Regions from separate parts of the Faecalibacterium prausnitzii genome, predicted to be linked through region 1. Evidence: a T-box and tRNA genes for the amino acid it is inferred to sense, from the RefSeq annotation. Region 1 holds a T-box; the other holds one or more tRNA genes.
What was found. A T-box is a leader RNA that pairs with one kind of tRNA and senses whether it is charged. The one in region 1 lies ahead of pheS (phenylalanine--tRNA ligase subunit alpha), so its partner is inferred to be a tRNA-Phe.

Region 1 (3,397 bases):
GCGCTTCATCCAGCGGGGAGACTCGCCCATCCGGATGTTGCGGACGTAGTGTGCCATGTAGCGGGGGCACAGGTCGGGGGCCTCCACCTGCACGGTGATGGGGGCATCGGCGTCGCAGACGGTCTGGTAATCCATGGCGGGCATGTGCAGGGGCTTGCCGAGGATGGCAGAGACCTCCCGCGCGATGCCCAGAACAGACTGGCAGTCCGGGCGGTTGGCGGTGATAGAGATATCGAAGATGTAGTCATCCAGACCGACCACCGGTGCGATGTCGGTGCCGGGGACGCTGTCTTCGGGCAGGATGAGCAGGCCGTAGACTTCCGAACCGGGGAACAGATCATCGTTCAGGCCCAGCTCCTCGCCGGAGCAGAGCATACCGTTGGACTCGACGCCCTGCATCTTGCGGGCCTTGATCTTGATACCGCCGGGCAGGGTGGAGCCATCCAGAGCGGCGGGCACACAGTCGCCCAGCTTCATGTTGGAGGCACCGGTGCTGATGCGGATGTCGTGGCCGTAGTCGCCGCAGTCCACCACACACTTGGTCAGGTGGGTGCCCTCCTGCTTTTCCATCTCCACGATCTTACCGACGACCACCTTGCTGATGCCTGCATCCAGCGGGATCAGCTCTTCGACCTCAAACCCGCAGGAGAAGAGTTTCTCCTCCAATTCCTGAGCCGTGACGTCGATATCGACAAGTTCTTTTAACCAACTGAAAGGTACTTTCATTGTTTGCTCTCTCCCCTCTTATTCATGGAACTGCTTGAGGAACTCCAGGTTGTTCTCGAACATCAGGCCGATGTTGTTGATGCCGTATTTCAGCATGGCGATGCGCTCGATGCCGATGCCAAAGGCGAAGCCGGAGTACTCATCCGGGTCGATGTTGCAGTTCTCCAAAACCTTGCGGTTGACGACGCCGCCACCCAGAACTTCGATCCAGCCGGTGTGCTTGCACAGGGGGCAGCCCTTGCCATGGCACTCGAAGCAGCTGACATCGACCTCGACGCTGGGCTCGGTGAACGGGAAGTAGGACGGGCGCAGGCGGGTGCGGGTGTCGGCACCGAACAGCTTCTGCACGAAGGTGTTCAGGGCACCCTGCAAATCGCCCAGGGTGATGCCCTTATCCACGACCAGACCTTCCATCTGGTGGAACATGGGGCTATGGGTCGCGTCGGAGTCGGAACGGAAGACGCGGCCGGGGATGAGCACCTTGATGGGCGGCTTCTGGGAATCCATGGTGCGGATCTGGCCGCCGGAAGTCTGGGTGCGGAGCAGGAACTCATCGGACAGGTAGAAGGTATCCTGCATATCGCGGGCGGGGTGGTCCTTCGGGACGTTCAGGCGGGTGAAGTTGTGGTCGTCGTCCTCGATCTCCGGGGCGTCCGCCACAGCAAAGCCCATGCCAGAGAAGACGTCGATGATCTGGTTGGTGACCAGCGTCAGCGGATGCAGGCCGCCGACCGCGCGGGTCTTGGCGGGCAGGGTGATGTCCACGGTCTCGGCGGCGTTGCGGGCGGCCAGCTCAGCTTCCTTCACCTTGGCGGCGGCAGCATCGTAGTCTGCCTGCACCTTGGTCTTCAGTTCGTTGATGATCTTGCCCATAGCGGGGCGCTCTTCCGGCGCGACGGAGCGCAGATTCTTCATCAGCGCGGGGATCTTGCCGTTTTTGCTCAGATATTCCTGCCAGAACGTGGCCAGCGTCTCCTTGGAAGAGACCTGACCGAGGCTTTCTTCGGCCTGTTTGGCCAGCTCGTCGATCATTGCTTGCATGGAAATTCTCTCCTTCTCGGTTTTCTTCTTGTTCAGCGGGTAACAAAAAAGCTCCGCCCCGCTCTGCCTTTCGGCAAAGGGGACGAAGCTGTAAACTTTACTCCGCGGTACCACCCGGTTTCCGCTCTTTTTTATAAGGAGCGGCGCTCAAACGCCGTAACGGGGCGCACCGTCCCGCACTAGCAGGCTGTCTTCAGCCGTTCACGCGGGCCGCTCAGGAGCGAACTTCGGTGCACGTCTCTCTCGGAAGCCCTTTCAGCCGGTGAAGCTTCTCTCTTTGCCGGACACACTGCACGTACTTTCTCCGTCGCTGCGTTTTGCATATCAGGTTTTCATAACCATAAATCATATTACCACATTTCGGCGCGGTTTGCAAGCGCAGAAGCGGATTTTGTGGCAATTTTCCGTTTTCGCTTGTGTTTTCCGCCGGGATATGGTATGCTGAGCACAACGTTTTACTGGAAGGAGGGTGCACCCACATGGGTTGGAACGGCTGCGTTTTCTTCAAAAAAGGAAACCCTTAAGCATTTCCGGCTCGAAGTGCGCCCATTTTTAGGAATCGCCCTCTCAGTCTGCTGCGCAGCTAGCTCCCCCGAAGGGGGAAAAGATGGAGTTTGCGCAATGCCAAGGCCTCTCCTACCAGGAGAGGTGTCACCGAAGGTGACGGAGAGGTTGTACAAAGAGACTCTAAGGATGGGCACTGTTTCATCTTGTAAAAATGAAAAGGTGCTTTCCATGAAATCAAATAAACAATCAACGCTCAACATCAAGCGGCAGCTTGGCTGTGTTTATACGGCCGACTTCTTCTCCGGCCTGCGGATCACCGACGCCGTGTGGGTCGCGCTGCTGGCCGCACGGGGGTTCTCCCTGTGGGAGATCGGCTTGGCCGAAAGTGTTTTCCATATCGTCAACCTGCTGTGCGAAGTGCCCAGCGGCATGGTGGCAGATCTTCTGGGCCGCAAAAAAGCCCTTGTGTCCGGCGGTGTGCTGGCCGTCACCTCCAACCTGCTGATGGCGTTTGCACCGAATCTGTTTGCCATCTGCTTCGCAATGGCGCTGAACGCGCTGTACAGTACCCTATTCTCCGGCACCTTCACGGCCCTTGTCTACGACAGCCTCAAGACGGAAGACCGCGAGAACGAATACCTTCAGATCTCCGCCAACAGTTCCCAGATCTCCATGCTGGCCAGTGCGCTGGGTTCGCTGGCCAGCACGGTCCAGCGGTTCCTCGGCTTTGCAGGCTTTTATCTGCTCAGCGCCCTGTTCGAGGGCGTCTCCACCCTCGCCTGCCGATGGATGAACGAACCCATCGTCACGGCAGCGCAGGCCAACCGGGCCCGGCAGTCCCTGCACGACCTGCCCGGTCAATTCATCCAGCTCGTGCAGGACAGTCTGCATGTTCTGCGCACCTGCCCGCTGGCCGCGAAGCTCATCGTATCCAGTGCGATCATCTCGGTGCCCTGCTACCTGACCAAGATGTTTTTGCAGCAGCGTCTCATTGAGCTGGGCTGGCCCACCGAAGCGCTGTTCCTTCCCCTGCTGCTGGGCGGCATCGCCTGTGTCCTCGGCACCGAGGCCGGACGCCGGGTCCGGTTCCGCTCCATGCGGCGGTTCTACGCCGTCTGTGCTC
Region 2 (3,397 bases), 890 kb from region 1:
TCGTTGATGAGGGTGGGCGTCAGGCGGTAGAGCATGGTCAGCACCAGGGTGCGGATCTGGTAGCCGTCCACATCGGCATCGGTACAGATGACGATCTTGTTGTACCGCAGGTTGTCCAGATTGAAGGTCGCCAGCTCCTTGTTGTGCTTGCCGCCCAGCTCGACGCCGCAGCCCATCACCTTGATGAGGTCCACGATGATGTCCGACTTGAAGATGCGGGCATAGTCGGCCTTAAGGCAGTTCAGGATCTTGCCGCGGATGGGCATGATGGCCTGATACTCGCTGTCGCGGCTCTGCTTGACGGCACCCATAGCCGAATCGCCCTCGACGATATACAGCTCGCGGCGGGAAGCATCCTTAGTGCGGCAGTCCACGAACTTCTGCACCCGGTTGGCGAGGTCGATCTGGGTGGAGAGCGTCTTTTTGATGCTCTGGCGCGTCTTTTCGGCATGTTCCCGGCTCTGCTTGTTGACCAGGACCTGCTGGCAGATCTTCTGGGCTTCCTCCGGCTTTTCGAGGAAGTAGACTTCCAGATAGTGCTTCAGGAAATCCGTCATCGCCTGCGAGACGAATTTGTTGGTGATGGCCTTCTTGGTCTGGTTCTCGTAGCTGGTGCGGGTGGAGAAGCTGGACGAGACATAGACCAGGCAGTCCTGCACATCCTGAAAGCTGATGGCGCTCTCGCCCTTCTTATAAAGATTCTTGTCCTTCAGGTACTTGTTGATCTGGTAGACGAAGGCCGTGCGCACCGCGTGTTCGGGGCTGCCGCCGTGCTCCAGCCAGGAGGAGTTGTGGTAGTATTCCAGCAGCTGCACCTTATTGGAGAAGCAGAAGGCCGCGCTCATCTTTACCTTATATTCCGGCTGGTCCTCGCGGTCGCGGCCGGTGGCCTCGCTCTCGCAGCTGAACACCGGGGTCAGGGTGTCCTCGCCCGCCGTCTCGGCCACGTAGTCGGCGATGCCGTGCTCGTAGCACCAGCTCTCCTTCCAGGCCTTGCCGGTGGCGGGGTCCTTCTCCTTTTCGTCGGTGAAGTTCAGGGTCAACCCCGCGTTGACGACGGCCTGACGGCGCAGCACATCCTTGTAATAGCTGCCGGGCACGTCGATGTCGGTGAAGACCTCGTCGTCCGGCTTCCAGTGGATGATGCTTCCGGTGCGGCGGCCCTTATAAGGTTCTTTTTGCAGGCCGCCGACGTTCTCGCCCTTTTTGAAGTCCAGATGATAATGATAGCCGTCGCGGTAGATGTCGGCTGTCATCCAGGCAGACGAATACTGGGTGGCGCACAGGCCCAGACCGTTCAGGCCCAGGCTGAACTCGTAGTTGTCCTCGCCCTCGCCGTATTTGCCGCCTGCATACATCTCGCAGAACAGCAGCTCCCAGTTGTAGCGGCCCTCGCCGTTGTTCCAGTCCACGGGCATGCCGCGGCCAAAGTCCTCGACGATGACGCTGCCGTCCTTGCAGCGGGTCACGTTGATGGTGTCGCCGTGGCCGTCGCGGGCCTCGTCGATGGAGTTGGAGACGATCTCAAAGATCGAATGGGCGCAGCCCTCCACACCGTCCGAGCCAAAGATGACCGCCGGGCGCTTGCGGACGCGGTCCGCACCCTTTAATGAAGTAATGCTCTCGTTACCGTATTCCTGTTTTCTTGCCATGTTCACCCTCCCGGTCTGCACGGATACGCCCCGTACCCTTTGCCGGCCGAATCGTTTTCTAGTTTTCTATTAAACCATAGGTTGTTGTCAATGTCAATTTTGCGTTTCATCCCCCGCCGTCGGCCCGGCCCGGCCGGAGAGCATCAAAAATCCACTTCTATTATTTATCGTCCGGACGCATTTTTCAAGAAAAGTCTGATTTTTTTCGAAAAAATTTGCATTTTCCTCTTTACAAATCCAGAATTTCGGGTATAATAATCATCGTCCGGTGCGCCTCTGTAGCTCAGTCGGTAGAGCAGGGGACTGAAAATCCCCGTGTCATTGGTTCGATTCCGATCGGAGGCACCACCTTTCAGAAGAACAGAGATCTGTTCTTCCGAATATGCGGCCGTAGCTCATCTGGTAGAGCGCCACCTTGCCAAGGTGGAGGTAGCGAGTTCGAGCCTCGTCGGCCGCTCCATAACGGAGTGGAAATATCCGCTCCAATATGGCCCGGTAGCTCAGTTGGTTAGAGCACCAGCCTGTCACGCTGGGGGTCGTCGGTTCGAGCCCGATCCGGGTCGCTCATCCTAATGGTGCAGGGACAAATGCACCGAATATGCGGCCGTAGCTCATCTGGTAGAGCGCCACCTTGCCAAGGTGGAGGTAGCGAGTTCGAGCCTCGTCGGCCGCTCCAAATGGAGTGGAAATATTCACTCCAATATGGTGACGTGGCCAAGTGGTAAGGCAAGGGTCTGCAAAACCCTCATCCACCAGTTCAAATCTGGTCGTCACCTCCAAAAGATTCCCGAACGTGAAAGCGTTCGGGATTTTTTTGTTTTGTTGCATCCTCCCCTTCCCCGTGTTACAATAGCGGTATCCTGTGCAGAAAGGAGCGTATGCCATGCCCGCTCAAACCACCGAGACCCACACCACCCTGACCCCCGATACGCCGGTGCGGTATCTGAAAGGCGTCGGCCCCAAGACCGCCGAGCGGTTCGAGAAGCTGGGCATCGTGACGCTGGCGGACCTGCTCTGCCACTATCCGCGCAGATATATGGATTTTTCAAAGCCCTACTCCATTGCCGAGGCACCTTGCGACACCGAGTGCGTCGTGAAGGCCGAGGTGTTCGCCAAGCCCGGCGGACGCATCCTGCCCGGCGGGCGGCGGATGGAGCGGATCACGGCGGGGGACGATGTTTCCAGCCTGGAGATCACCTGGTTCAACAACCCCTACGCCGCCCAGAAGCTGGAACTGGGGCAGGCATATTATTTTCAGGGCATCGTGACCGGCGGGATGCTCCGCCGCCAGATGGTCAACCCGCAGGTGCGCACCGAGGCGCAGATCACCGCCGCCCCCTTCGAGGCCGTCTACCCCCAGACCGATGGGCTTTCGAGCAGCGTCATCGCCCGGTGTGTCCGCCAGCTGCTCCCCCATGCCGAGCTTCTGCCCGACCCGCTGCCGCCGGAGATGCGCCAGAAATACCGCCTGCTCTCCAAGGCAGAGGCCGTGCGGGCCATCCACTGCCCGGAGAGCGAGGAGGCCGCCTTTGCGGCCCGGCGGCGGCTCATCTACGAAGAACTGCTCATTTTGCAGCTGGGCATCGGCCGGATGAAGAACCGGGACAGCGCCGCCACCGGGGCACCGATGCAGCTTCTCGACCCGCAGCCGTTCTGGGACGCGCTGCCCTTCGCCCCCACCGGGGCCCAGCGGCGGGCTGTGACGGAGATCCTGACCGACATGGCGGGCGGGCAGTCCATGAACC

Region 2: it has a tRNA-Phe gene. The T-box ahead of pheS (phenylalanine--tRNA ligase subunit alpha) is inferred to sense a tRNA for this amino acid. The anticodon was not compared.

The regions. Positions count from the first base shown of each region.
Region 1 covers NZ_CP065377.1:1,323,232-1,326,628, reverse strand. Annotated here, with positions in the region: gene pheT (phenylalanine--tRNA ligase subunit beta) at 1-726, opposite strand, end outside; gene pheS (phenylalanine--tRNA ligase subunit alpha) at 745-1,767, opposite strand; T-box leader at 1,843-2,087, opposite strand; gene I5P96_RS06585 (MFS transporter) at 2,503-3,397, shown strand, end outside.
Region 2 covers NZ_CP065377.1:2,214,261-2,217,657, forward strand. Annotated here, with positions in the region: gene I5P96_RS10855 (type IIA DNA topoisomerase subunit B) at 1-1,652, opposite strand, end outside; tRNA gene I5P96_RS10860 (tRNA-Phe) at 1,925-2,000, shown strand; tRNA gene I5P96_RS10865 (tRNA-Gly) at 2,037-2,112, shown strand; tRNA gene I5P96_RS10870 (tRNA-Asp) at 2,142-2,215, shown strand; tRNA gene I5P96_RS10875 (tRNA-Gly) at 2,253-2,328, shown strand; tRNA gene I5P96_RS10880 (tRNA-Cys) at 2,357-2,431, shown strand; gene recG (ATP-dependent DNA helicase RecG) at 2,536-3,397, shown strand, end outside.